One region of the Morococcus cerebrosus genome, then DNA from elsewhere that is predicted to be linked to it. Evidence: riboswitches for the same ligand, from Rfam matches in the RefSeq annotation. Region 1 holds a riboswitch; the other holds the start of a gene.

What was found. A riboswitch is a leader RNA that binds a small molecule or an ion and turns the genes downstream of it on or off. The one in region 1 is predicted to bind thiamine pyrophosphate.
Region 2: another riboswitch for thiamine pyrophosphate. It lies ahead of MON37_RS10370 (FAD-dependent oxidoreductase); the one in region 1 lies ahead of thiC (phosphomethylpyrimidine synthase ThiC).

The regions. Positions count from the first base shown of each region.
Region 1 covers NZ_CP094242.1:300,172-314,959, reverse strand. The annotation lists gene glyQ (glycine--tRNA ligase subunit alpha) at 1-476, opposite strand, end outside; gene MON37_RS01430 (3'-5' exonuclease) at 665-1,459, shown strand; tRNA gene MON37_RS01425 (tRNA-Asp) at 1,815-1,891, opposite strand; tRNA gene MON37_RS01420 (tRNA-Val) at 1,924-1,999, opposite strand; tRNA gene MON37_RS01415 (tRNA-Asp) at 2,040-2,116, opposite strand; tRNA gene MON37_RS01410 (tRNA-Val) at 2,149-2,224, opposite strand; gene MON37_RS01405 (monovalent cation:proton antiporter family protein) at 2,297-4,285, opposite strand; gene MON37_RS01400 (YchJ family protein) at 4,538-5,005, shown strand; gene rpsI (30S ribosomal protein S9) at 5,747-6,139, opposite strand; gene rplM (50S ribosomal protein L13) at 6,149-6,580, opposite strand; RNA gene ssrS (6S RNA) at 6,841-7,020, opposite strand; gene MON37_RS01380 (cell division protein ZapA) at 7,028-7,330, opposite strand; gene MON37_RS01375 (hypothetical protein) at 7,340-7,663, opposite strand; gene MON37_RS01370 (NAD(P)H-dependent glycerol-3-phosphate dehydrogenase) at 7,805-8,794, opposite strand; gene MON37_RS01365 (cytochrome-c peroxidase) at 9,123-10,307, shown strand; TPP riboswitch at 10,521-10,620, shown strand; gene thiC (phosphomethylpyrimidine synthase ThiC) at 10,713-12,614, shown strand; gene MON37_RS01355 (IS30 family transposase) at 12,673-13,638, opposite strand; gene rpmA (50S ribosomal protein L27) at 14,069-14,341, opposite strand; gene rplU (50S ribosomal protein L21) at 14,367-14,675, opposite strand.
Region 2 covers NZ_CP094242.1:2,205,040-2,219,827, forward strand. The annotation lists gene MON37_RS10335 (sel1 repeat family protein) at 1-1,055, opposite strand, end outside; gene polA (DNA polymerase I) at 1,101-3,890, opposite strand; gene MON37_RS10345 (thiazole synthase) at 4,097-4,885, opposite strand; gene thiS (sulfur carrier protein ThiS) at 4,946-5,140, opposite strand; gene thiE (thiamine phosphate synthase) at 5,247-5,864, opposite strand; gene MON37_RS10360 (nuclease-related domain-containing protein) at 5,881-6,528, opposite strand; gene MON37_RS10365 (methyltransferase family protein) at 6,669-7,127, opposite strand; gene MON37_RS10370 (FAD-dependent oxidoreductase) at 7,179-8,273, opposite strand; TPP riboswitch at 8,381-8,490, opposite strand; gene rplQ (50S ribosomal protein L17) at 8,911-9,288, opposite strand; gene MON37_RS10380 (DNA-directed RNA polymerase subunit alpha) at 9,313-10,299, opposite strand; gene rpsD (30S ribosomal protein S4) at 10,325-10,945, opposite strand; gene rpsK (30S ribosomal protein S11) at 10,961-11,356, opposite strand; gene rpsM (30S ribosomal protein S13) at 11,376-11,738, opposite strand; gene rpmJ (50S ribosomal protein L36) at 11,804-11,917, opposite strand; gene infA (translation initiation factor IF-1) at 11,937-12,155, opposite strand; gene secY (preprotein translocase subunit SecY) at 12,160-13,464, opposite strand; gene rplO (50S ribosomal protein L15) at 13,478-13,912, opposite strand; gene rpmD (50S ribosomal protein L30) at 13,914-14,099, opposite strand; gene rpsE (30S ribosomal protein S5) at 14,092-14,610, opposite strand; gene rplR (50S ribosomal protein L18) at 14,628-14,788, opposite strand, start outside.

The sequences.
Region 1 (14,788 bases):
GTGATTTCGCCGAGTACGGGGGTGCAGTCAATGCCGCCAACTTGTTGGAAGTAGGTGAACTGGGTCACTTCCATGCCGTTGAGCCAGACTTCCCAGCCCAAGCCCCATGCACCGAGGGTGGGGTTTTCCCAGTCGTCTTCGACGAAGCGGATGTCGTGGATTTTGGGGTCGATGCCCAATTCGCGCAGGGAATCGAGATAAAGGTCTTGGATATTGGCGGGCGCGGGTTTGAGCGCGACTTGGAATTGGTAATAGTGTTGCAGGCGGTTGGGGTTGTCGCCGTAGCGACCGTCTTTGGGGCGGCGGCTGGGTTGGACGTAGGCGGCAAACCAAGGCTCGGGGCCGAGCGCGCGCAGGCAGGTGGCGGGGTGGGAAGTACCGGCGCCGACTTCCATGTCGAAAGGTTGGATAACGGTGCAGCCTTTGTCTGCCCAGAATGTTTGCAGTTTGAAGATGATTTGTTGGAAGGTGAGCATGGCTTATGGTTCGAATTGGGATAAAAGGGGGATTTTACTGTTTTGACGGTGTTTTGGGTAGGTGTACAGGCAGATGGAATGGTGGGGCGGCGGTGTGATTTGACTGTCAATAAATGCGGAAACATGCCACAATGCCGTTATCCTGTTGTCTGTTTTAATCTGTTTTGATTGAATTTGAGGAGTCGCCCATGACCCCGATTTTGGCTTTCGATATTGAAACCGTACCTGATGTGAACGGCATCCGCCTGTTGTACGACCTGCCTGCTTCTTTGCCGGACGACGAGGTGGTCTTGTTCGCCCAGCAGAAACGCCGCGCCCAAAACGGCTCTGACTTTATGCAGCACCACCTGCACCAAGTGGTCGCCATTTCCTGCTGTATGCGTTGGGGGCAGGACAAAATCCATGTCGGCACCATAGGCGAAATGCACGACAGCGAAGAGGAAATGATCGCCAAGTTTTTCGACCTTATCGAAAGCCATACGCCGCAATTGGTCAGTTGGAACGGCGGCGGCTTCGACCTGCCCGTCCTGCATTACCGCGCGCTGATACACGGCATTGCGGCGGCACGTTATTGGGATATGGGCGAGGGCGATTTCGGCGACAGCCGTGATTTCAAGTGGAACAACTACATCAGCCGCTACCACAACCGCCATTGCGACCTGATGGATCTGCTCGCCCTGTACCAACCGCGTGCCAATGTGCCGCTGGACGATATGGCGAAACTTTGCGGCTTCCCTGGCAAACTGGGCATGGACGGCAGCAAAGTTTGGGAGGCGTTCCACGCAGGTCGTCTGAAAGACATCCGCGATTATTGCGAAACCGATGCGGCAAACACTTATTTAATGTTCTTGCGCTTCCGCCTGATGAGCGGCGCTTTGGACGCGGACGAGTATGAAGTGGAAGTCAAACGGCTGAAGCATTACCTGACCGGACAGGCTCAGGACAAGCAGCATTGGAACGAGTTTGTCGCCGCGTGGCGTTAAACGTCAGGCTTGGAAAGTCTATCGTTCCTACCAATCATAAAGGTCGTCTGAAAAGCATAATCCGGTATGGATTTCTGTTTTTCAGACGACCTTAAACAAAATTAGAACCTACAATGGTTTAACTTCAAACCAAAACAACGTTACCTCACCTTAACTCAAAGAGAACACGATTTACTAAGGTTCGAAAGCACAAGGTAATCAACTGCAGACTCTCTATACAGCCGACCACTTCTCTACCCTATCCTGCTTTAAAGTGAAATCTCTATAAGATGTCGCCTGAGGCCCAATAGCAGCCCTCTCCACGTTCGTTTCTTACACATAAAAAATACCGGCAAAAGCCGGTATTTTTAAAATTTGGCGCGGCGGACGGGGCTCGAACCCGCGACCCCCGGCGTGACAGGCCGGTACTCTAACCAACTGAGCTACCACCGCGCATCATTGTTTTGCAACAATGAAAGGAAACTTGGTGGGTGATGACGGAGTCGAACCGCCGACATTCTGCTTGTAAGGCAGACGCTCTACCAACTGAGCTAATCACCCGAAAATAAAAAATACCGACGATGTCAGTATTTTTGAAATTTGGCGCGGCGGACGGGGCTCGAACCCGCGACCCCCGGCGTGACAGGCCGGTACTCTAACCAACTGAGCTACCACCGCGCATCATTGTTTTGCAACAATGAAAGGAAACTTGGTGGGTGATGACGGAGTCGAACCGCCGACATTCTGCTTGTAAGGCAGACGCTCTACCAACTGAGCTAATCACCCTTGTCGCTGCATTTGCGAAGACGCTATTAAATCAAAAAAGCATCCGCCACGCAAGCTTTATTTTTCAGTGTATCAGGTATTTCCTTGCAAACTCCAGTTTTCAAAAGAAATAATTTCCTCTTGTCGGCCTGCGACGACCAAAATATCATTTGGTTGAAGCTGGAAATCCAAGTCGGGGTTTTCTATCCTGCTTGTGTTTCGGCGGATAAATAGAAGTTTGATGCCGGCGTTATCCAAAGGCAAATCACGGATGGTCTTGCCTATGGCGTAGGCTTCGCCGGTCAGGGGGAAGGCGTGGCGGCATATGGATTTGCCTTCTTCACCGAATCCGTTTTCATCATCGCTGCCGACAAACAAGCCTTCCAGAGAGGCGTAGCGGCTGTGTCGGATGTTGGTAATGGTTTGATAAACGTGGCTGTATGTCGCGCCATTGCCCAACATGGCGTAGCTTGCCAGCACTAAGCTAGTTTCTTTGGTATCGGATACTGCTTCTTCTGCGCCCATATCTGTGAAGATTTTAACGTAATCGTCATTGGTCGCCCGAACATACACAGGCATACTCGGATGCAAGGACATGATATTGTCGAGAACATGCTGAGTTTCGTGCATATTGTTCAGGGTAATAACCACCATTTTGGCGCGTTCCAAACCTGCGGCTTCCAAGACTTCCCGCCGCTTGGCATCGCCGAACGAAACTGGCTCGCCCGCATTGCGCGCCACCTGAACCCTGCCGATATCAAGGTCGAGGGCGAAGTAGGGGATGTTTTCCTGAGCCAAGACGCGTCCGACGGTCTGACCGCCGCGTCCGAAACCGATAATCAGGACGTGGTCGGATTTGCTCATGGTTTCTACCAACATGCTGTGCAAATCCAATGCCTTCATATCCCAGCTTGATTTGACAAAACGGCTGACGATGGCATCGCTGCTGCCCAAGATGAATGGGGCGATAATCATGGACAACAGAATCGCTGCCGTAGCCGCCTGTTCCAGCTCTGGCGACACCATATTGATTTTGCTGGAGATGTTTAACATCACAAAACCAAATTCGCCGCCTTGTGCTAAATAGAGGGCTGTTTTCAAGCTGTCCGCAATCGGATGCTTCATATGCAAAGCGATGAAAAAGACGACCAATGCTTTCAATACCAGCAGGATTGCCAGCAAAATCAGAATCTGCTGCCAGCCGCCGATTAAAGCCTGGATATCCAGTTTCATGCCGACCGTGATAAAGAAGAAACCAAGCAGAATATCGCGGAACGGGCGGATGTCGTCTTCCACCTGAAAACGGTATTCCGTTTCCGAAAGCAGCATACCTGCGACGAATGCGCCCAATGCCATCGACAAGCCTTCCAGTTCGGTCAGATAAGCTACGCCCAAGGTTACCAGCAGGACGTTGATCATAAACAATTCAGACGACTTGCGTTTGGCGACCATTCTGAACCAGCGCGACATCACCTTGCTACCGACGACGAATAATACGCCCAGCGTGACCAGCATTTTCAATCCGGCAAGACCGAGCGCAACCCACAGGCTGCCTTCTTCGCCATTGCCCGACAACGCAGGAATCAGGATCATCAGCGGCACGACGGCAATATCCTGCATTAACAAGACGCCCATCGCCATTTGACCGTGCGGCTGTCCCAATTCGGTTTTTTCGGACAGGATGCGGCTGACGATTGCCGTGGACGACATGGTCATCGCCCCTGCTGCGGCAAACGCCCAATTAAAGCTGATGCCCATCAGCATCAAAATGCCGATAATCGACAGCATGGTCACAATGACCTGCAAACCGCCCAGCCCGAACACCAAACGGCGCATGGCTTTGAGCTTGGGCAGGGAAAATTCGAGACCGATACTGAACATCAGGAATACGATACCGATTTCTCCCAAATAATCAGTGGCATGACCTTGCGGAATCAGCTTCAACATACCCGGACCGGCGATAAAGCCGACCAAAAGATAACCGAGCATGGAAGGGATATTGAATTTACGGCAATAAATTACCGTAATGACGGAAACGAGGAGGACGATAACGATGGGTGCGAGGGAAAAAGTTTCGTGCATAGAGCGGGCGGCCTTGATGTTTGTTGGGAAATGACTGTTTTATTTATGACAGGCCGTCCGAGCGGACGCGGAATAACATTCCGGCATTGTCGGGACGGAGTAGAGATATTGTATCAAAAAACCCTGTAAAATAATGTTCCTACGCAATAAATAATACCGAATAAATGAACATTTCGGATATTTCTGTTTCAGACGACTTACCAAATAAACTTTTATTCTCTCAATAAAATAAACATTAATAGGACATCCCCTATGCCCCCTACCCTTTGTCCATGTTCCCCTTCTCTCCCCTACTCTAAATGCTGTCACCCCTTCCATACTCATCAAACTCATCCGCAAACTGCCGAAAAACTGATGCACTCAAGATACAGTGCCTATGTATTACATAATATTGGTTATATCGTTGCCACCACAGTTCCCTCCCAGCAAAATCTGCTGAATCAAGAAGAAATGCAGCAATGGAGCCAAGGAACCCTTTGGCTGGGATTAGAAGTAATCCACCATACCCTCATCGGCAAACGCCACGCCCAAGTTGAATTTAATGCCCATTTTCAAGATGGAGCTGAAACGGCATGTCATCATGAACTATCTACATTCGTCAATATTGATGGATACTGGTACTTTATTGATCCAACTGTTCCGCTCCCGACAATGAAGCAAGCCTGCATCTGCGGTTCAGGAAAAAAATTCAAGGCATGCTGTGGACAATTTTTCAAATAAGGCAGGATACAAAATCACAAAGGTCGTCTGAAAAATATATTTCAGGAGACCTTTTCAATAACATAAGTTATTAAAATTTTATGCTCAATACCATTTTCAAAATGAAGAACCTCCCTGATTTCTCCCACTTTTTTCTCAATATCAGAAATGTTTTAGTCGATTGAAAATTTTTTAGCACATTTTTATGCATCAAATTTCGTTAACAGACTATTTTTGCAAAGGTCTCTTCAGATGACTTTTCATCTTCATAAGGCAACATAAAAAACTTAGATAAAAAAAAACCATTCATACCAAGGGAGAAGTATGAATGGCCAATACATTGCGGGAAAACGTCTTACTTGCTGCACCGCCCAAAAGGGATAAAAGAGCGGTGTGTGTCAGCACTTTGCATTATACAAGCATTAGTATTAAATGCTGTTAAGAAGTGAAATTTTTTGAATAAATTGCTCAGAATATAAGATAAGCGTTAGTTTATTTGGATAAACGGTACATTTTCTATTATTCATATTAGTTAATTTACAACACTTCATTAAATGTAGCTTCATGAAATTAAAATTCACAGCAGCATCCCAAACATTCCTATTACATACCTGCATCTTAAAAACAGGCATCTCCTACTTATTGAAATCCATTTTTTGGAGAGGGTTTCATTATTCTTTTAATAGTTTCAATACTTAGATGTCACGAGCTTCACACAAAAAAGCCCTGCATTGCAGGGCTTTTTGAGATTCCAAAAACGAATTAACGTTTGGAGAATTGTTTTGCGCGGCGTGCTTTGCGCAGACCCGGTTTTTTACGTTCAACTTCACGGGCATCGCGAGTCACGAAACCGGCTTGAGACAAGGCAGGTTTCAGCGCAGCGTCGAAGTCGATCAGGGCGCGGGTAATGCCGTGGCGGATAGCGCCGGATTGACCGGTTTCACCGCCGCCGATAACGTTGACTTTGATGTCGAACGCTTCAGCGTTTTCAGTCAGAACCAAAGGTTGGCGAACAACCATGCGGCTGGTTTCGCGGGCGAAGAATTCGTCAACGGGACGACCGTTTACGATGATTTGGCCGGTACCTTTAGTCAGGAATACACGAGCCACTGAACTTTTGCGGCGGCCTGTGCCGTAGTAGTATTTACCGTTCATGTCGTGTCCTTATTTCAATTCCAAAACTTTGGGTTGTTGTGCGGCATGGGTGTGTTCTGCACCAGCGTACACTTTCAGTTTTTTGATCATGGCGTAACCCAATGGGCCTTTAGGCAACATGCCTTTTACGGCTTGTTCCAAAGCGCGACCCGGGAATTGCTCTTGCATTTCACGGAAAGTACGCTCGTAGATACCGCCGGGGAAGCCGGAGTGACGGAAGTATTTTTTGTCTTCGAATTTGGCACCGGTTACACGCAGTTTGTCCGCGTTGATGACGATGATGTAGTCGCCGGTGTCAACGTGGGGGGTGTATTCAGGTTTGTGCTTGCCACGCAGACGGTGTGCGACTTCGGCTGCAACGCGACCCAAGACTTTGTCTTGGGCGTCGATAACGAACCATTCGCGCTTCACCTCGTGGGGTTTCGCTGAAAAGGTTTTCATAGTGGAAATCCAGATAGATATAGAAAGTTGTGAATTTTAAAGATGGGATTGGCTTTTGTCAATCGGATTGGGGTCGTCTGAAAGTGTTTTTTCTATGATGGCGTTTTTATGCATTGGGAAATGTTGTTTTTAGGTTGGAAAACATTGCTGTTGATTCAAAATATCGGGATATGTTTTTTGATTTTAAGTTTGGTTTTTCAGACGACGTCGAAGCCGATGATAAATGAAAGCCATGCCGCAATCGGGCATGGCTTGATATGGGAATCCCCGCGAGAGCCGTTTTGGCTGAATCCGCTTGAACCTTGTTGACAAGGCGGTCACCTCGGGCAGTTTCGGGTGCATCTAAGGATAGACGCTCGCGCCCACTGCAACTCCCGGCAACCTTAAGCGAACTTATTGGTTCAAAGGAATATATGCCTTCGCGGACACCGCAGGGAAAAAGAAAAATCAGTTTTGTTCCAACCGCGCCAAAGCTTTTTGGCAAGCGTTGTTCATGTCGGTTATTTTACGCTCAAATTCACCTATTGCCAAATCGTCTTTGAGTGTGATTTTAAGGAGGTCGTGGACGACGTTGAGCGCGGTCATAATGGCGATTTTATCGCTGCCGACAATGCGTCCGCTCTCTTTGATGGCGGCACTTTTTTTGTTGAGCATATCAACGGCTTGGAGCAGGGTATCTTTTTCTTCACTCGGCGTGTTGATGGTGAAATTGACATTCATGATGTCGAGGCTGACTTGTTCGATACTCATGGCGTGTCCTTATGATTGCGTTTCTTGCGGCAGGCGGGAAATGAGCCGGCGGATTTTTTCTGCAGTCTGCTCCAATGCGCTGCGGTATTGTTCTTTTTCGGCGGCAAGGTTGTCGATTTTGCCTTGTAGGTCTTCTTTGAGTTTGCCGACTTGTACGAGCAGCGCTTCGCTCAATTCGTCAACGGCGGCTTCGTGTTCGCGCTTTTGTTGCTCATGCTCGAGCTTGAGGCGGTCGATTTCTTCGTTAAGGCGGCGGTTTTCACCAACAAGGGTTTCAAATTTTTGGGCCAGCTGGTAAACGCTGACTTCCAATGTGTCGAGTGATTGATTCATGTATAGGCTTCCGTATTGCCGCATGGTGGCAGGCGGTCAGGATATTAGGATGATGATGCAGGGATGTCAATCGCTGCCGAATGTTGAGGTCGTCTGAAACTTTTTGGCTTGATGTTTTCAGACGACCTTTGCCGTTTGGTCTTATTCAAAGCGCGCGCTGCGCTCCATGAGCCTTTCTGCCACTTGCTGCGGGGTCATTTCCTTGCGGATGAGTTGCAGCAGGGTTTGGGTAATGGGCATATCGATTTGGTATTTCACAGCGGTATTAAACACTTCTTCGATGGTGCTGACACCCTCGGAAACATGGCCGATTTCCACCAACACTTGATGCAGTTCTTTTCCTTCTGCCAAACCCAAACCGACACGGCGGTTGCGCGAAAGCGCGCCGGTACAGGTCAGGATAAGGTCGCCGATGCCGGCAAGCCCCATCATGGTTTTGGGCTGCGCACCCATAGCCATGGCAAGACGGGTAATTTCGGCGAGACCGCGCGTCACCAGCGCCGCACGCGCATTGAGCCCGTATTCGAGACCATCGGAAAGGCCGGTAGCGATTGCCATAACGTTTTTGACGGCACCGCCGACAGCCACACCGATCACGTCCGTGCTGCCGTAAAGGCGCATTACGTTGGTGTTGAGTTGCGGTACCAATTCCTCAATCCATTCCTGATTTTCTGAAGCAACAACCACGGCGCAAGGCAGTTGTTTGGCGAGTTCTTGGGCAAAGCTCGGACCTGACAGCACGCCGATTTTTTTGTTCTCAGGCAATACTTCTTTCAATACTTGGAAGGTCAACAGCCCTGTGTCTTGTTCAAAGCCTTTGCAGGCAGCAAGGACGGGAATATGGTCGGCATTGTGTTGTTTGAGGAGTTCTGCGCTGCTTCTCAAACCTGCGACAGAAGTTACGACAAGAATGAGCCCGCTGTCTTTGAGCGCATCACCCAAATCGGCATAAACGGTTAAGGATTCAGGGAAAGGGAAACCGGGCAGGCCGCGTTTGTTTTCACGTTCTGCCTGCAATGTACGGACTTGTTCGGGATTGCGTGTCCAAAGGGCGACTTCGTTGCCGTGGCTGGCAAAGTGCAGGGCAAGGGCTGTACCCCAAGAACCTGCGCCGATGACGGTAATTTTCATTGTGTGTCTTCCAACGGTAAATTGTCGTTTAATTTAAACCAATCGGCTTGGCAGTGCAAGCGATAGAGGTCTATTCAACATGAAAACCGCATGAAAATACAGAAGCTATCGCATATATTGCTTATCTCTATTGAAAATCCAATATTGATTTACCGCAAAGGGCAAACCACGCCCGCTGTTTATACTTCGCGGACAAAAAAAGCCGGACATATCAAACGGGCGCAAACAAAGCGGAATGCCATTCCCTATTTTCGCCCGCCATTCATCACGGCAATCAACGGAAACGGTGCTTACTCATAATAATATCCACTACAAAAAGGAACACGCCATGAACCACCGCAACACCCGACTGCTCCTGTCGCTTGCTGTTTTATCCGCATTAGCCGCCTGTGGCGGACAGGAAAGCAAGGAACAAAAACCTGCTTCCGCACCGACCGAGGCCTCTGCCGTTCAGACGACCCCTGACGCTGCTTCAACTGCCTCAGCAGCGTCCCAAGCAGCCGTTGATAGCAATGCCTCTCCTGAAGACCAAGAGCTGCTCAAACGCGCGCAAGGCATCTTCAAACCGCTGCCGAGTGCCGAAGAAATGCAGAAACTGCGCCCGTTTACCGAAGAACAGGTCAAACTCGGCCATCAATTATGGTATGAGCCGCGCCTCTCCAAAGGCAACACCGTAAGCTGCAACTCCTGCCACAACCTTGCCACCGCAGGCGTGGACAACCTGCCGACCAGCCAAGGCCATAAAGGACAGTTCGGCGGACGCAACTCCCCGACCGCTTTAAACGCCGCCCTGCTCGGTATGCAGTTCTGGGACGGACGCGCGGCTGACGTTGAAGAACAAGCCGGTGGACCGTTGGTGAACCCTGTGGAAATGGCAAACGACTCGCAAGAAGCAGCCGCTGCCAAAATTGCCAAAATCCCCGAATATCAAGAACTGTTTAAAACCGCCTTCCCCGAAGACGGCGCAGTTTCCTTCAAAAATATCACCACCGCACTGGGCGCATTCGAACGCACCCTGTTGACGCCGACCAAATGGGACGACTACCTCAAAGGCAATGTCAACGCCCTGAACGAACAAGAGCGCAAAGGCGTGCGCGCCTTTATGGACAACGGCTGTATCGCCTGCCACAGCGGCGTCAACCTTGGCGGCGCAACCTTCCAAAAATTCGGTTTGGTTGAAGGCCCGTACTGGAAATTCATCGAAGATCCGAAACACGACAAAGGCCGTGCCGACGTAACCAAAAAAGCCGAAGACGAATTCTTCTTCCGCGTCCCAGGCTTGCGTAACGTCGCAAAAACTTATCCATATTTCCACAACGGCAGCGTTTGGGAATTGGACAAAGCCGTTACCATCATGGGTAAAGCGCAACTGGGCAAAGACTTATCTAAAGAAGACACCGACAACATCGTTGCCTTCCTGAAAACCCTGTCCGGCAATGTTTCCGACTCCGCCCGCACCATGCCCGAACTGCCTTTATCAGCACCAATGGAATCCCATCCGAACAATAAATAAGCCGTAGATTTAGGGTAACGGAACCCGTTATCCTAAATTTGTGCATACCAAACGTCGTCTGAAAAAGTTGTCCTGCTTTTCAGACGAAGTTTCGATTTATGGAAATGCAATATAGCTATCCCCTCGATATTCAAGCCATTCATTCCTTAAAATACCGATGTCAGCCCTGTTAAGATTTCCAATAAACCCCAATCGTGGTTTATAATCCTTCCTTGTACGAAACAGGGGTGCTGCCTGATGTTCTGGCGGCTGAGAAATACCCTTTACACCCGATCGGGATAATACCTGCGTGGGGAGTTTTCACGGATTCTGTCTTTCAGACGGCTTTTTTTGATATTGAGGCCGTCTGAAAAAGCAAAACGCTCCTGTTTCTTCTTTTCAAACGAGAAAACAGGAGCATTTTTTATGACTACGCCAAAGAAAACCGCCAAAACTTCCGGCAACGAAGCACGCGAGCTTGCCGACTTGAGCGAAGACATCGGCATCCGCTTCAAATATCCGAACTCGGAGCGCGTGTATCTGCAAGGCAGCCGCGACGACATCCGCGTGCCTTTGCGCGAAATCCGTCAGGACGACACATACACGGCGCAAGGCACGGAAGCCAACCCGCCGATTCCCGTCTATGACACCAGCGGCGTGTACGGCGATCCGGCGGCGCACATCGACCTGAAACAAGGCCTGCCGCACGTCCGCACCGCATGGCTGGACGAACGCGGCGATACCGAAATCCTGCCCACACTCTCCAGCGAATACGGCATCGAACGCGCGCACGCCCCGCAAACCGCCCATCTGCGCTTCAACCAAATCACCCGCCCGCGCCGCGCGAAAAGCGGCAGCAACGTAACCCAGCTTCACTATGCGCGCCGCGGCATCATCACGCCCGAAATGGAGTTTGCCGCCATACGCGAACGCATGAAGCTGGACGAACTTTTCAGACGACCCGAATACGCCAAGCTCTTGAAACAGCACGCAGGGCAAAGTTTCGGCGCGAACATCCCGACCCACCCCGACCAAATCACGCCCGAATTCGTGCGCCAAGAAATCGCCGCCGGACGTGCGATTATCCCCGCCAACATCAACCACCCCGAACTCGAACCGATGATTATCGGCCGCAACTTCCGCGTCAAAATCAACGGCAACTTGGGCAACTCCGCCGTAACCTCCAGCCTGACCGAAGAAGTCGAAAAAATGGTGTGGTCGCTGCGTTGGGGCGCGGACACGATTATGGATTTGTCCACCGGCGCGCATATCCACGAGACGCGCGAATGGATTATCCGCAACGCGCCCGTCCCCATCGGTACGGTGCCCATCTATCAGGCTTTGGAAAAAACCGGCGGCATTGCCGAAGATTTGACTTGGGATTTGTTCCGCGACACCTTAATCGAACAGGCGGAACAAGGCGTGGACTATTTCACCATACACGCAGGCGTGTTGCTGCGCTATGTGCCGATGACCGCCAACCGCCTCACCGGCATCGTATCGCGCGGCGGCTCCATCATGGCGAAATGGTGCCTCGCCCACCATCGGGAAAACTTCCTCTACACGCATTTCGACGAAATCTGCGAAATCATGAAAGCCTACGACGTGTCGTTCAGCCTCGGCGACGGCCTGCGCCCCGGCTGCATTGCCGATGCCAACGACGAATCCCAATTTGCCGAGCTGCACACCTTGGGCGAATTGACCGCCAAAGCGTGGGAACACGACGTACAAGTCATGATCGAAGGCCCCGGCCATGTGCCGTTGCAACGCGTCAAAGAAAACATGACCGAAGAGTTGCAACACTGCTTTGAAGCACCTTTCTACACACTCGGCCCGCTCGTTACCGACATCGCCCCCGGCTACGACCACATCACCTCGGGCATAGGCGCGACCAATATCGGCTGGTACGGCACAGCCATGCTCTGCTACGTTACCCCGAAAGAGCATCTCGGCCTGCCCGACAAAGAAGACGTGCGCACCGGTATCATCACCTACAAACTCGCCGCCCACGCCGCCGACCTCGCCAAAGGCTGGCCGGGCGCACAGTTGCGCGACAACGCCCTGAGCAAAGCGCGTTTCGAATTCCGCTGGCGCGACCAATTCCGCCTCAGCCTCGACCCCGAACGCGCCGAGAGCTTCCACGACGAAACCCTGCCCGCCGAAGGCGCGAAAATCGCCCACTTCTGCTCAATGTGCGGCCCCAAATTCTGCTCGATGAAAATCACGCAGGAAGTGCGCGATTACGCCGACAAGCAAAAAGCCCAGCGGCAGGGCATGGAGGAAAAAGCGGTTGAGTTTGTGAAGAAAGGGGCTGAGATTTACAGTTGATAAAAAGGTCGTCTGAAAAGTTTTCAGACGACCTTGGATTCGGATTTCAAGTGCAACACTAGGGTACCAGTGGTTGGAACAGATTTAAGAATAAAACACTTGGCGTTTCGTAGCCAAGTGTTTTTCTCGGCCGGTGGTTCAACTCATCTTGAACCCTGCGTATCTCCCGATCGCTGATGTTTCGGAAATCGGTTTGTTTGGGGAAATATTGCCGGATGAGTCCATTGGTGTTCTCATTCAGCCCTTTCTCCCAAGAATGGTAAGGGCGGCAAAAATAGGTTTTCGCCTTCAATGCTTTGGCTATTTTGGTGTGTTGGTAGAACTCTTTGCCGTTATCCATGGTGATGGTGTGGACTCTGGCTTTATATGCCTTTAATACCCTAATGGCCGCCCGGGCAGTGTCTTCGGCTTTTAAGTTCTTTAATTTGCAGATGATGGTGTAGCGGGTAACGCGTTCGACCAAGGTCAATAACGCGCTTTTCTGATTTTTGCCGACGATGGTGTCGGCCTCCCAATCGCCGATGCGGGTTTTCTGGTCGACGATAGCAGGTCGGTTCTCTATGCCGACGCGGTTGGGCACTTTGCCTCTGGTCCATGTGCTGCCGTAGCGTTTGCGGTAGGGTTTGCTGCATATTCTGAGATGTTGCCACAAAGTGCCGCCGTTGCTTTTGTCTTGGCGAAGGTAGCGGTAAACGGTGCTGTGATGGAGTGTGATCCCGTGGTGTTTATGCAGGTAGGCACATACTTGTTCGGGACTGAGTTTGCGGCGGATAAGGGTGTCGATGTGTTGAACCAGCTGCGAATCGAGCTTATAGGGTTTTCGCCGGTGCTGTTTGGTCAGCCGGCTTTGCTTCTGTGCTTTTTCGGCGCTGTATTGCTGTCCTTGGATGCAGTGCCGCTTGATTTCTCGGCTGATGGTGCTTTTGTGGCGGTTGAGCTGTTTGGCGATTTCGGCGATGGTGCAGTGGCGGGACAGGTATTGGATATGGTATCGTTCGTCTTGGGTCAATTGTGTGTAGCTCATGGCAATCTTTCTTGCAGGAAAGGCCGTATGCTACCGCATACTGGCCTTTTTCTGTTATGGAAAGTTGCACTTCAAATGCGAATCCGCCGACCTTTTGGTTTTATTGGAAACCTGAAATTTTGGGTATATAAACCGATCTGCTTCATTTTTGACGGAGCACCTATCCTCCGCAGCTATTCTCAGACAGGCAGGAATTCATCAAAATTCCAAGAAACAGGTATTTGAAAAAGGTTTCCGGAATTCAAAAGCAAATTCTCGCCACAATTTGTCCTCATGCAGAAAGAGACTGAATGACGACTTATGACAGATGTCGTATCAAAAAACAAATGGCCCGGCTAATGCCGACCTGTAAAACCACTCAACCTGACACAAACAAAAAAGCCGTATTCCCTAAGAAATACGGCTTTCTCAATATCACGATAAACTCGGATTATTCTTCAGAACCGGTGTAAGGACGGATGCTGACCGTTTTACGGTTCAGCGCGCCTTTGGTTTTGAATTCAACATAACCGTCAACTTTGGCGAACAAAGTATGGTCTTTGCCCATGCCTACGTTGTCGCCGGCGTGGAATTTGGTACCGCGTTGGCGGACGATGATGGAACCTGCCGGAATCAGCTCGTTGCCGTAGGCTTTTACGCCCAAGCGTTTGGCTTCTGAATCGCGACCGTTGCGGGTGCTACCGCCTGCTTTTTTACTTGCCATTTGTAATACTCCTAAGTTTCAAAAATTAGGCGATTGCCACGATTTCGATTTGGGTGAAATTTTGGCGATGGCCTTGGCGTTTTTGGTAGTGTTTACGGCGGCGCATTTTGAAAATGCGTACTTTCTCGCTGCGACCATGGGCTACTACTTTAGCTGTTACTTTTGCGCCTTCGATAAAAGGAGCGCCAACTTTTACAGATTCGCCGTCAGCAATCATCAAAACTTCGGTCAGTTCGATTTGGCTGTCGAGTTCGGCTGGTATCTGTTCTACTTTCAATTTTTCGCCAACGGCAACTTTATATTGTTTGCCGCCGGTTTTTACGACCGCGTACATACTCAACTCCATGAGAATTATGGTTAATATCCCGCACACCATTGTGCGAAACGTGGCATTCTATTGCTATTTGCCTGTTTTGTCAAAGTTTATTTCGTTTGTGGGGTCAGGGT
Region 2 (14,788 bases), 670 kb from region 1:
CTCAATTGCTGTTGGAAATGTTCAACTGCCTGTCCAAATAATTGTTCCGACTCCTTGCCTTTGGCTTTCATCGCCTGCTCAAAAGAGCAGCGGCCTAACCAAGATTGGGCATTGATTTGTTGTTGAAGGCTGTTTTGCTTGTCTGCCAGCTGCTCGGCAAGACTCAATTGCTGTTGGAAATGTTCAACTGCCTGTCCAAATAACTGTTCCGACTCCTTGCCTTTGGCTTTCATCGCCTGCTCAAAAGAGCAGCGGCCTAACCAAGATTGGACATAGATTTGTTGTTGAAGGCTGTTTTGCTTGTCTGCCAGCTGCTCGGCAAGACTCAATTGCTGTTGGAAATGTTCAACTGCCTGTCCAAATAATTGTTCCGACTCCTTGCCTTTGGCTTTCATCGCCTGCTCAAAAGAGCAGCGGCCTAACCAAGATTGGGCATTGATTTGTTGTTGAAGGCTGTTTTGCTTGTCTGCCAGCTGCTCGGCAAGACTCAATTGCTGTTGGAAATGTTCAACTGCCTGTCCAAATAACTGTTCCGACTCCTTGCCTTTGGCTTTCATCGCCTGCTCAAAAGAGCAGCGGCCTAACCAAGATTGGGCATTGGTTTGTTGTTGAAGGCTGTTTTGCTTGTCTGCCAGCTGCTCGGCAAGACTCAATTGCTGTTGGAAATGTTCAACTGCCTGTCCAAATAATTGTTCCGACTCCTTGCCTTTGGCTTTCATCGCCTGCTCAAAAGAGCAGTGGCCTAACCAAAATTGGGCATAGGTTTGTCGTTGAAGCCTGTTTTGCTTGTCTTCCAGCTGTTCGGCAAGCTTCAATTGCTGTTGGTGATGTTTAACTGCCTGCTCAAACAACTCAGCTGCATCCTTTCCTTCGGCTTGCTTCGCCTGCTCTAAATAGCAACGGCCAAGCCAAAACTGAATATCGTTTTGCTCTTGAATTTGGCTATTTTTATCTTCAATTCCATCTAAAGCCTGATTCAGCTTTTCAATCGCTTCGTCAAATTTTTTGTTATTGAATAACGCTGCACTTTCTTCAATTAAATCTTGAACATTCATTACTTTATCCCTTTCTCAAAACAATCTGTTAAACGCCATAACATCTCAATGCGCCTCTTCCCAATTCATCCCCACGCCCACTTCCGCCACCAGCGGCACTTTCAACATCCCATCATCCACTTTCGCCATAATCTGCGGCAGTTTTTCTTTCACTAAATCTAGTTCGGCTTCGGGGACTTCCAGCACCAATTCGTCATGCACCTGCATAATCAGCTTGCTCTTCAGGTCGTCTGAAACCAGCCAGTGGGACACGTCTATCATGGCGCGTTTGATGAGGTCGGAGGCGGTGCCCTGCATGGGGGCGTTGATGGCGGCGCGTTCGGCTCCGGCGCGGGCGTTGGCGTTTTTGTTATGGATGTCGGGCAGGTAGAGGCGGCGGCCGAACAGGGTTTCGACGAAGCCTTGGGCGGCGGCTTGTTCTTTGGTGCGCTGCATGTATTCGGCGACGCCGGGGTAGCGGGCGAAGTAGCGGTCGATGAAGGTTTTGGCGGACAGGTTGTCTATGCCCAGCGATTTGGCGAGGCCGTATTGGCCCATGCCGTAAATGAGGCCGAAGTTGATGGTTTTGGCGTAGCGGCGTTGTTCGGACGAGACGTTTTCGGGGGCGATGCCGAACACTTCGGCGGCGGTGCGGCGGTGTACGTCTTCGCCGTTTTGGAACGCGGCGATGAGGGTTTTGTCGCCGGAGAGGTGCGCCATGATGCGCAGCTCGATTTGGGAATAGTCGGCGGAAACGATGACGCTGCCTTGCGGTGCGGTGAAGGCGCGGCGCACGCGGCGGCCTTCGGCGGTGCGGATGGGGATGTTTTGCAGGTTGGGGTTGTTGCTGGCGAGGCGGCCGGTGATGGCGACGGCTTGGGCGTAGGTGGTATGCACGCGGCCGTCTTTGGGGGAAATCATTTCGGGCAGTTTGTCGGTGTAGGTGGATTTGAGTTTTGCCAGGCTGCGGTTTTGCAGGATGATTTTGGGCAGGGGGTAGTCGGGTGCGAGCTGTTCGAGCACGGCTTCGTTGGTGGAAATGCCGCCTTTGGCGGTTTTTTTCAGGCCTTTGGTGGGGATGCCCATTTTGTCGAACAGGATTTCTTGCAGCTGTTTCGGAGAGTTGAGGTTGAACGGCTGGCCTGCGGCGGCGTAGGCTTCTTGTTCGAGCTTCATCAGCTCTGCGCCGAGTTCTGCGCTTTGGCGGGCGAGCTCGGCGCGGTCGATTTGTACGCCGTTGCGTTCCATTTCAAACAATACCTGCGCGACGGGCAGCTCCATTTTTTCATACATTTCAAGCTGTTTGGCGTCCATCTGCGCGCGCAGGTGCGCTTCGAGGCGCAGGGCGAAATCTGCGTCTTGGGCGGCGTATTCGGTTGCCTGCTCGATGGCGACGTCGGCAAAACCGATTTGTTTCGCGCCTTTGCCGCATAGCGATTCGTAGGTAATGGTTTCCAAGCCGAGCCAGCGTTCGGACAATTCGTCCAAGCCGTGTCCGAGATGGCTCTCGATGATGTAGGAAGCGAGCATGGCGTCGCCGGCAATGCCGTTCAGGGCGATGCCGTAGTTGGCGAAAACGTGTTGGTCGTATTTGAGGTTTTGCCCGATTTTTTTCAGGGCGGGGTTTTCCAAATGCGGTTTCAGACGACCTAATACGTCTTGCAAATCAAGCTGTTCGGGCGCGGCAGTCAGGCTGTGTCCTACGGGGATGTAAACCGCCTCCCCTGCTTGGAACGCGATGCTGATGCCGACCAGCGCGGCGTTCATCGCGTCTAAGGATGTGGTTTCCGTGTCGATGCCGATTTTGTCCGTCTGAGACAGTTTGTCCAACAAGGCGGTAAACTGCGCTTCGGTGGTAACGGCTTGATAATCCAGCTTTTCGGGGGCAACGGCTTTTTCAGGTAGCCTTTCAGACGACGTTTCCATGTCCAACGCCGCCTGTTCGCCTATCGTATCGCTGCCGAACAAATCGCCGTCTGCCGCTTCGTGCATACGGCTTTCCGCTTCTTTCAGCCAAGTGCGGAAGCCCCAGCGTTTGAAATCGACCGCAAGCTGCGACCATTTCGGCGAAGTGCGGCGCAGGCTTTCGAGGCCGTCTGAAAGCTCGGTGTGTAAATCTACATCGGTTTTAATCGTCACCAAGTCATACGAAAGCGGCAGTTGGGGCAGTGCAGCTTGCAGGTTTTCGCCGACCTTGCCCTTGATTTCCGCAGCGTGTTCCATCACACCAGCCAGCGAGCCGTAGGCTTCCAACCACTTCACCGCCGTTTTCGGGCCGCATTTTTCCACGCCCGGCACGTTGTCCACCTTGTCGCCCATCAGCGCGAGATAATCGCGGATTTGGTCGGGGCGCACGCCGAATTTTTCCTTCACGCCTTCAATGTCCAGCGTTTCGCCGCTCATTGTGTTCACCAGCGTTACGCGCTCGTTCACCAGCTGCGCCATGTCCTTATCGCCGGTGGACACCACCACATTCCAACCCGCTTCGCCAGCCATCGCCGCCAGCGTGCCGATAACGTCGTCCGCTTCGACTTGCGGAATGACCAACACCGGCCAGCCCATCAACCGCACCAAATCCGGCAAGGCTTCCGCCTGCGGGCGCAAATCGTCCGGCATCGGCGGGCGCGTCGCCTTGTAGTCGGGGAACATCTCGTGGCGGAAATTCTTGCCCTTCGCATCAAACACCACCGCGCAATAATCATGCACATAATCCGCCCGCAGCCGGCGCAGCATGTTCAACACGCCGTAAAGCGCACCCGTCGGCGCACCGTCAGGCGCGGACAACTGCGCCATCGCGTGATAAGCGCGGTAGAGATAAGAAGAGCCGTCAACAAGGAGGAGAGTGGGTTTGGACATGGTGAACCTGCTTGAAATGAGTGAAAAATAGATGGACGGATTATAAAGGAAAAGACAAGAGGTCGTCTGAAAGCAAGTTTTCATGGCATAACACGTTCCACTCAAAACGCCCTCCCCTTTCTACATCCATACCGTTAGACATTGCCGTAAAAAAGGTCGTCTGAAATTTCAGCCGACCTTTTCATATACCCGCAACACGCTATTCGTCAATATTCCGCCGAATGCCAAAACGGCTGCCCTACGGTCGGCGTACTGGCTTGCGCTTTGGTGCGCGCTTCGACCGGTTCGGCTTCAAATGCCAGCCGTCCGGATTCGACGGCGAGTGCGAAGGCGCGCGCCATGTTGACGGGGTCGCCGCTGCGGGAAACGGCGGTGTTCAGCAATACGCCGTCAAACCCCCATTCCATCACTTGCGCAGCCTGCGAGGGCAAACCCAAGCCCGCATCGATAATCAGCGGCGTGTCGGGCAGGCGTTCGCGCAGGACCTTCAGCGCATAGGCGTGAACCGCGCCCAAACCCGTGCCGATCGGTGCCGCCCACGGCATCAGCGCCTGACAGCCCGCGTCGAGCAGGCGGCGGCAGGCAATCAGGTCTTCGGTGCAATAAGGCAGCACTTTGAAACCGTCTTTAATCAGGATTTCCGCCGCTTCGACGAGTTGGAACACGTCGGGCTGCAAGGTGTCGTCGTCGCCGATGAGCTCGAGTTTGATCCAATCGGTCTCAAACACTTCCCGCGCCATCTGCGCCGTCGTTACCGCTTCCTGCACGCTTTGGCAGCCTGCGGTGTTCGGCAGCACGGGGACGCCGCTTTCTTCCAACAGCGACCAAAACCCCTGACCGTGCGCCTCGCCTCCGCTTCCCGCACGACGCAGCGAGACGGTAATCATCGCGGGGCGGGCGGTTTGGACGGATTGTTTGAGGATTTCAGGAGTCGGGTAGGCGGCCGTGCCGAGCAGCAGCCGTGAAGGGAAAGTTTCTCCGTATAGGGTGAGCATGATGGGTTCCTTTGTAAGGTTGTTTTTGGGGACAGGGGTCGTCTGAAAAGGTAAAACAGCTTATCCGCCAACTACGGGGCGCACAATATCGACTTTGTCGTTTTCGTTCAAAACCGTTTCCGTATACGCACCTTTGGCGACGAATCCGGTATTTACCGCGACGGCAAAAGGCTTTTGCGGCGCGGTTTGGGCGATGAGGTCGGCAACGGTTGTGCCGTGAAGTTCGACGGGTTCGCCGTTTAAGATGATGTTCATGTTTTCTCGATGTTTCTGTATTTATAGCGGGCTAAGTTTTGCCTACACGGTAAATCGAATCTTTTTCGCTTTCTCAGGTCGTCTGAAATTTGGTTTTCAGACGACCTTATTCATTCCACAAAGCCTGAAACGCTTTAACCACCGCTTCGGGATTTTCCGCTTCGGTAACGGCGCGGACGACGGCGAGTGAGGAAACGCCGGTGGCAAGTACGGCTCGGGCGTTGTTCAAATCAATGCCACCGATGGCGACGACGGGCGTGCCGCCTGCCTGTTTCACATATTCGCGCAGTTTGTCCAAGCCTTGCGGGGCGGTGGGCATTTGCTTGGTTGTGGTCGGGAAAATCGCGCCGCTGGCGACGTAGCTGGGATGTACGGACAGGGCGCGGTCGAGTTCGGCGACGGAGTGCGTACTCAAACCCAAACGCAAACCGGCGGCGGCGATGGTGGCAAGGTCAGCGGTGTCCATGTCTTCCTGTCCGAGATGCACGCCGTATGCGCCCGCTTCTATCGCCTCGCGCCAATGGTCATTGATGAAAAGCTGTGTGCGGCTGCCCTGACAGGCGGCGACGCAGCGGTCGATTTCGCGTTTCAATTCATCGCCGTACAAGGTTTTGCAGCGCAGTTGCACCGTGTCGGCACCTGCTTTGACCATGCGCTCCACCCAATCGGTGGTGGGAACGACGGCGTAGAATTTAAGCGGGGATTTTAGGGGCGGGAAGGTCATGGGGTGTCCTTTTAAGTTATCGCTGATGGCGTTCCTGCAGGCGTTCGGTATGCGCCCGCAGTTTTTCGCCGTCGGCTTGGTATTCATTTGAAGACAGCACGGCAGTTGCCGCTTCTATTTCCTGAGGCAGCAATAAGGTCGTCTGAAAACGTCTGATATAGGATGCTGCCTGTCTGATACGGCAGACATTCGGCGGCATTTGCGTTTTCAGTTCACAATCGCCGAGGAAAACCACCATCGAATGAAATTTTTCTTCCGGCAGTTGCAGCAGTTCGGATAATGCCTTGATGTGTGCGTAATTCTGGCGCAACGGATTTTGAAAGTAGTGTTTCTGCTTATAGACGACTTGTGTCCATTTCGATTGCTTCTCGCTGCCGAAAATCCAACCTGTGTAATTCTTGGTTTCTATGACAAATATCCCGAAAACCGAAACATAAATATGGTCGATTTGCGTCGTGCCGCTACGGGATGGAATAATCAAATCATGAAATTCGATATAGGTTTCTTCATCCAAATCTTTTCCGATTACTGAACGGACTGCCCGTTCACCTATGCGTCCTTTCACTTTGGGGTTTTGGAGCAGCGCTTTCAAAAGAAGCAGGGGAATGACGAGCAGGAAAATCCAAAAGATACCTGACAGGTTTCCTATTGCTTGTTCAATCATGACGTTTTCCTTTTTGTTTTATTGTTTAATGAAAGTGAGCCTGGTATAGCCATCTGATGAGGTCGTCTGAAAACATCAAGTATTCACATTCATGCCGTAGAGTAGAAGACGGGTGATACTTGATTGGAAGCTCCCCCTTCTTATAACCAACGGCGAACGCGCCGACAGTAAGACTCGTATTCTGCGCCGAATTTCTGCGCCAAAACGCGTTCTTCGGGCATGATTTGAAAGCGTGTCATATAGGCAACAAATGCAGCCAAAAACAACCACGGCAGCGGGTGCGCCAAATAGCCCGCCCATGCAACCAGCCAGCAGCCCATGCCTGCATACATCGGGTTGCGGCTGAAACGGTACACGCCGTCTGAAACGAAGTGTTCGGTTTGTTCGGGGTTGAACGGGCTGACGGTCGTGCGCACACGGCGAAACGCCCACACACCTAATATGCCTAACAAAGTCCCAAACGCCATCAAAACAACCGACAGCAATATAGGAAAGCGCGGCATTATGTCAGCCAGCGCAGAAACTTGGGCAGAAATGTACATCAACAACGCACAAATAAAACATATCGCCGGCGGCGGAATTTTGGTTTCTAAATTCATATTGTTACCTTTATAAAACTGATAGCGCGACGTTTTCAGACGACCTCAAACTTATTTTTCAATATACGCCAAACCGCTTTCTTCATCACGTTCGGGCACGTCTTTTCCGTCAAACAGTGCCACTGCCAATCTGACGGCGGCGGCGGTTACGGCGGGGGAAATCATGAAGCCGTGACGGAAAAGGCCGTTGATTTCAATCAGGCGTCGGGCGCGGCTGTAACGGATTTCGGGGTTGTGGTGGTTGAGCGTGGGGCGCAGGCCGGTGGCGATTTCGAGGATGTCGGCTTCGCCGAAGGCGGGGTGGACAGCATAGAGCGCGGACAAGAGTTCCAGTCCGGAACGTACGCTGGCGGGAGCTTGGCTTTCGCTTTCGATTTGGGTCGCGCCGATAATGAAGACGTGGTTTTCTTTCGGGGCGATGTAGAGCGGGTAACGCGGATGGAGCAGGCGCACGGGGCGGTTGAGCGTGATTTCGGGTGTATAAACCCGCGCCACTTCGCCGCGTATGCCGCGCAAGGTGCTGGTGTGTTCGGGGGCTTGGTTCCAGGCAGTTTTTGCGCCGTAGCCGCGGCAGTCGATCAGCCAGTCGTATTGGGCTTGCAGGTCTTCGGGGGCACATTCGTGTTCCCAATGGCAAGGGACGTTCAGCCCGTCCAAAGCGTCGGCAAGTGCAGACAAGATTTGCTGTCCGTCGAGCTGGCCTTCGGTCGGCAGGTAGATGCCGTCTGAAAAACGTCCGCCGAGTTGCGGTTCGCGTTTGGCGATGTCGTCGGCGCGCCAACGGACGATTTCGTCATCCGCTACGCCGCCGCGTTTGAGATGGCGGACGAACTCGCTGGATAATGGCTTGTCCTGCCCGTGCCACACAATCAGGCTGCCGTTTTCCTGCATCATGGTCGGCGTTTTCAGACGACCTCGTATGTTGCGCCACAGCGGAATGCTCTGCCTGCCCAGTTTGATGACTTCGGGCGTAGCCTCGACCGCCTCCGCAGCAGGCGCGAGCATGGCGGCGGCAACATAAGCGGCGGCGTGTTCGCCTTTGCGCCCGCCCTTGTCAAAGAGGGCAATGGATAAACCTTGTTCTGCAAGTTGTAAAGCAGTCAGACGGCCGCAGAGGCCGCCGCCGAGAATGGCGATACGGGGCATGGTGGATTCCTTTGTAGTATTGTGCAATTGGGAAGTCGAAAGATAAGACGGAAGCGGAATCCACCGAATGGCGGGAAAATGCGGGAAAGGGAACGGAAGCCTTTTCAGGCGTTTGACAGCTTGTTTCCTACGCAGGCATTACCCCGACAGGTTCTACGGATTCCGCTGGCGCGGTCTCAGCTGTTTGCAGGAACAAGCAGCACTCCGACAAGAAAATATGAAGTTTATACAGATTTATTTATTTTGGCAAAAGATTGTCTGAAAATACAAATTTTCATGAGACAAAATACTTTAAAAGGGATAATTTTTCCAAATCAATCTTGGCACTTAATCCAAATGAAACGCACTATTAAAGTAAAGGAATTTGTTCCAAAACACAAAATGGAAACATTAAATACAAACAAATAACGACAAATAGATAATTACCTAACTGCCTAATCTAAAATATATGGTGGATTAAATTTAAATCAGGACAAGGCGACGAAGCCGCAGACAGTACAGATAGTACGGCAAGGCGAGGCAACGCCGTACTGGTTTAAAGTTAATCCACTATAGTTTATAGTGTGCAATTCAAAATATTGATTTACCAATAAAAAAATGTCATCCGCAATGCGGATGACACTTAATTTTAAAGCAATTATTCGCTAACTGTATTAGCAGCTTTATCAACTAATTCAACGAGTGCTAATGGGGCATTATCGCCTTTTCGGAAACCATACTTCAGCACACGAACATAGCCACCATTTCGGGTAGCAAAGCGAGGACCCAATTCATCAAACAATTTAACCACAACATCACGATCACGAGTGCGGTCAAATGCCAAACGACGGTTTGCCAAGGAAGGTTTTTTACCCAATGTAATCAAGGGTTCTACTACGCGGCGCAATTCTTTAGCTTTAGGCAAAGTTGTCACAATAGTCTCGTGAGCCAACAATGAGTTCGCCATATTACGCAGCATTGCAGCACGATGGCTGCTTGTACGGTTTAATTTGCGGTTACCATTACGATGACGCATGTCATTATCCTTTAATCTTCAAACTTACGGCTTTTCTAAGCCTACAGGCGGCCAAGCTTCCAATTTAGAACCTAGTGTCAAGCCTTTAGATGCCAACACTTCTTTGATTTCATTCAAAGATTTACGACCCAAATTCGGAGTTTTAAGAAGCTCTGTTTCAGTACGTTGAATCAAATCGCCGATATAATAAATATCTTCAGCTTTCAGACAATTAGCTGAACGTACAGTTAATTCCAAATCATCTACCGGACGCAGCAGGATAGGATCAATAGGAGGAGCTTTTTCTTCAACTTCTTCTACTGGAGTACCTTGCAAATCAGCAAAGATAGACATTTGATCAATTAAAATACGAGCGGCACTACGTACAGCTTCTTCAGGATCAATAGAACCATCAGTTTCAATATCCAAAACCAATTTATCTAAATCCGTACGCTGCTCTACGCGTGCAGGTTCAACTTCAAAGCTAACACGACTGATGGGCGAAAAGCTCGCATCCAACTGAATTGCACCAATCTGGCGGTTTTCATCGCGCACAACACGACGACCGGAAACAGATTGATAACCACGCCCCTGCTCAACTTTGATTTCCATCTCAATTTGACCATTCTCGGCCAAATGACAAATAATATGCTCAGGATTTAAAATTTCCACATCATGTGGCAATTCGATATCGCCGGCAACTACTACACCGGCCCCTGACTTTCTCAAAGTTAACTGAACTTGGCCACGCCCATGCAGCTTAAATACAATACCTTTGACATTCAACAAAATATCGACGACATCTTCTTGAACGCCATCAACAGTAGAGTATTCGTGCAATACACCGGAAATGGCCACTTCAGTAGGAGCAAAACCATTCATGGATGACAGTAAGATACGACGCAAAGCATTACCTAAAGTATGACCAAAACCGCGCTCAAACGGCTGCATGGATACTTTTGCACGAGTGGTAGATAAAGTATCGACATCAATTTGACGAGGTTTCAAAAATTCGGTTGTGCTATTTTGCATTTAACTGTCCCTCACTGAGCTAGCGTTATTTAGAGTAGAATTCTACCACCAGCTGTTCATTAATATCGCCAGTTAATTCTGAACGATCTGGCATATTTTTAAATATGCCTTCCAATTTATCTGCATCAACAGAAACCCAGCTTGGTAAACCGATTTGAGTTGCCAGACTTAAAGCTTCCTGGATACGAACCTGTTTTTTAGCTTTCTCACGAACAGCTACAACATCACCAGCTTTAACTTGGAAAGAAGGAATATTTACAACCTGACCGTTAACGGTAATTGCTTTATGAGAAACCAGCTGACGCGCCTCAGCACGAGTCGAGCCAAATCCCATGCGATATACTACATTATCCAAACGAGACTCTAACAATTGCAGCAGCAATTCACCAGTAGAGCCTTTACGTCGATCTGCTTCTGCAAAATAGCGACGGAATTGACGTTCCAATACGCCATAAATACGACGAATCTTTTGCTTCTCACGTAATTGCAAACCATAGTCGGACAAACGCGGTTTTTTTGCGCCATGCTGACCAGGAGCGGAGTCCAGTTTACATTTAGAATCTAAAGAACGACGAGCGCTCTTCAAAAATAAATCAGTACCTTCACGGCGTGCTAATTTACATTTAGGGCCAATATAACGTGCCATGTTTCAATCACTCCTTTAAATACGACGTTTTTTAGGCGGACGGCAACCGTTATGAGGCAACGGAGTAACGTCGGTAATACTGGTAATTTTAAAACCAAGAGCGTTGAGTGCACGTACAGAAGACTCTCGACCAGGACCAGGGCCTTTTATACGAACTTCTAAATTTTTAACGCCATATTCTTGGGCAACTTTACCAGCTGCTTCTGCAGCCACTTGAGCTGCAAACGGTGTACTTTTACGAGAACCTTTAAAACCAGCGCCGCCAGAGGTAGCCCAAGACAATGCATTGCCTTGACGGTCAGTGATTGTAATGATGGTATTGTTGAAAGAAGCATGTACATGCACAATACCTTCGCTTACGGTTTTACGTACTTTTTTACGTACACGCGAAGCTGTGTTTGCTTTAGCCATTAATAAAATTCCTTAAAAATTATTTTTTACCAGCAATCGCTTTACGCGGACCTTTGCGGGTACGAGCGTTTGTGCGAGTGCGTTGACCACGACAAGGCAAACCTCGACGATGACGGAAACCACGGTAACAACCCATGTCCATCAATCGTTTGATGCTCATCGTTACCTCACGGCGCAAATCGCCTTCCACTTCATACTTGGCAACTTGTTCACGCAAAGCGTCTAATTGAGCCTCGTCCAAATCTTTTGCTTTTGTAGTGGGAGCAATATTTGCTGCCTCGCAAATTAATTTAGCACGAGTAGCACCGATACCATAAATAGCCTGCAAGCCAATTACGATATGTGCATTATTAGGGATATTTACCCCTGCAATACGAGCCATATTTTTTCCTTTAAACGGCAAAGTTCGTCACTATACCACAAAGTCTTGCTAAAAGAAAAGTTCCCTTAACCTTGACGCTGTTTGTGACGAGGATCAGTACAAATTACACGAACCACTCGATTACGACGGATAATCTTACAGTTGCGGCAAATTTTCTTTACAGACGGTTGTACACGCATTATCTTTCCTTATATCGTTTTATCTAGCTCGGAAGACAATCCGAGCTCGAGTTAAATCATAAGGTGTCAGTTCTACCGTCACCTTATCCCCAGGAGAGATCCGGATATAGTGCATACGCATTTTCCCGGAAATATGACCTAATACAATATGGTCATTCTCAAGCTTTACTTTAAAAGTTGCATTGGGCAAAGTCTCAAGGATTTCACCCTGCATCTGTATGGTATCTTCTTTAGCCATAAGCCTACTTACGTGATAAAGATTTCATATCTGGACGACTCATCAAATCTTCATACTGACTACTCATTACGTAGGAATTGATTTGCGTCCTAAAATCCATTGTAACGACAACCAAGATAAGCAAAGACGTTCCGCCTAAATAGAAAGGCACATTCAATGCTGTCGTTAAAAATTCAGGTATCAGACAGATTGTAGTGATATACAAAGCACCAAATAATGTCAGTCTCAGTACAACTTTTTCCAAATATCTAGAAGTTTGCTCACCTGGGCGAATACCAGGTACAAATGCACCACTTTTCTTCAAATTCTCAGCCATTTCTTTAGGGCTAAATACTAAAGCAGTATAGAAATAGCAGAAGAAGATAATAGTTGTTGCAAACAATGCAATATATAGAGGTTGCCCATGTTGTACCAGTGTCGATATTCTATGCAATATTGAATTAGTATCATTCAATCCAAACCAACCTAGAAGCGTTGATGGAAATAAAATAATACTAGATGCAAAAATAGGTGGAATGACACCCGCCATATTTAGCTTAAATGGCATATGAATACTTTGCCCTGACATCATACTAGAACCAAACTGCCTCTTAGCATAATGAATAGGAACCTTACGTTGAGCACTTTCAAAATATACTACAACATATATAAGCAATAATATTCCAAAAGTTATTAGAACAACAGTAAATGATTGAGACTTTGCCAATTCTAATAATCTAGCAATACCAGATGGAATACCCGATACAATACCTGCTGTAATAATTAAGGAAATACCATTACCAATACCTCGTTCGGTAATCTGCTCTCCTAACCACATTAGAAACATTGTACCTGTAACCAAACAAACAACTGTAGAAATATAAAACTCAAGCGTACTTGTTACAACTACACCTTGTTGATAAACAAATGTTGCAGCAGCAAAACTTTGAACTACAGCCAATAATACCGTCCCATACCTAGTATATTTCGTAATTATTTTCCTGCCAGCCTCTCCTTCTTTTTTTAAAGCTTTCAAAGAAGGGATAATCTCCGAAGCAAGCTGTACAATAATCGATGACGAAATATAAGGCATAATGCCAATTGCAAATATAGTAAAGCGCTCCAACGAACCACCCGAGAACATATTTAACATTCCGAATATGCCGTCACGAGCGCCTTGAAATAAATTAGCTAACGCAACAGCATCTACGCCCGGTACCGGTATATGAGCACCAATACGGAAAACGACTAAAGCTCCTAATAGAAACACTAGACGTTTTTTCAGATCTCCAAATTTGGATAATCCTGATAAAGATTGTTGATTAGCCACTATAGTGCAAGCCTTATTCTTCTACTTTGCCACCAGCAGCTTCAATTGCAGCTTTAGCACCTTTAGTAGCTTTTACACCTTTCAAGGTAACCGCTTTTGAAATTTCACCAGAAGCAATAACTTTTACATTAGAAGCAGTCGCAGGAATCAGACCAGCTTGTTTAAGAACCAAAACATCAATTTCGTTTACAGCAATCAGATTCAACTCACTCAAACGAACTTCAGCATTAGCGGCAGCAGTCAAAGATTTGAAACCACGCTTAGGTAGGCGACGTTGCAAAGGCATTTGACCACCTTCAAAACCTACCTTGTGGAAACCGCCAGCACGGCTTTTTTGACCTTTATGGCCACGACCACCTGTCTTACCCAGGCCACTACCAATACCACGGCCTACACGACGACTAGCGTGAGTAGCACCCTCAGCAGGTTGAATAGTATTCAAAAACATATTAAGACTCCACTTTCAACAAGTAGCTGATTTTATTAATCATACCACGGTTTTCAGGGGTATCTAAAACCTCTACTGTATGCTCACGATGACGCAAACCTAAACCACGAGCACATGCACGATGAGATTCAATTGTACCAATCAGGCTCTTCACCAATGTAACTTTAATCTTTTTTTGCTCAGTCATGGCTTGCTCCTAAAATGTCTTCTACTGTTAAGCCACGTTTAGCAGCAATATCTGCAGGTGTATACAACTTAGACAAGCCGTCTAATGTAGCTCGTACAATGTTATAAGGATTTGTAGAACCATGCACTTTAGCAGAAATGTTATGAATACCCATAGCATCAAAGACTAAGCGCATAGGACCACCTGCCTTTACACCACTACCTTCTTTAGCAGGTTGCATAAAGACTTTGGTAGCGCCATGACGTCCAATAACCTCATGATGAATCGTACCATTTTTTAGAGGTACTTTAATCATAGAGCGACGAGCCTGATCCATTGCTTTTTGAACAGCTACCGGCACTTCTTTTGACTTACCTTTGCCCATACCAATACGACCATCGCCATCACCAACAACTGTTAGCGCAGAGAAAGCCATGATACGGCCACCTTTAACTACTTTAGTTACGCGATTAACTGCGACCATTTTTTCAATCAGGCCGTCACCACGTTCTTCAATTTCATGTTTTGCCATCTGAAAGTCTCCAATTATTAGAAGCTTAAACCATTTTCACGTGCAGCTTCAGCCAAAGCTTTCACACGACCGTGATATTGGAAACCTGAACGATCAAAAGCAACTTTTTCTACACCTACTGCTTTAGCTTTCTCAGCAATGCGCTTTCCTACTACTGCAGCTGCCTCGACGTTGCTAC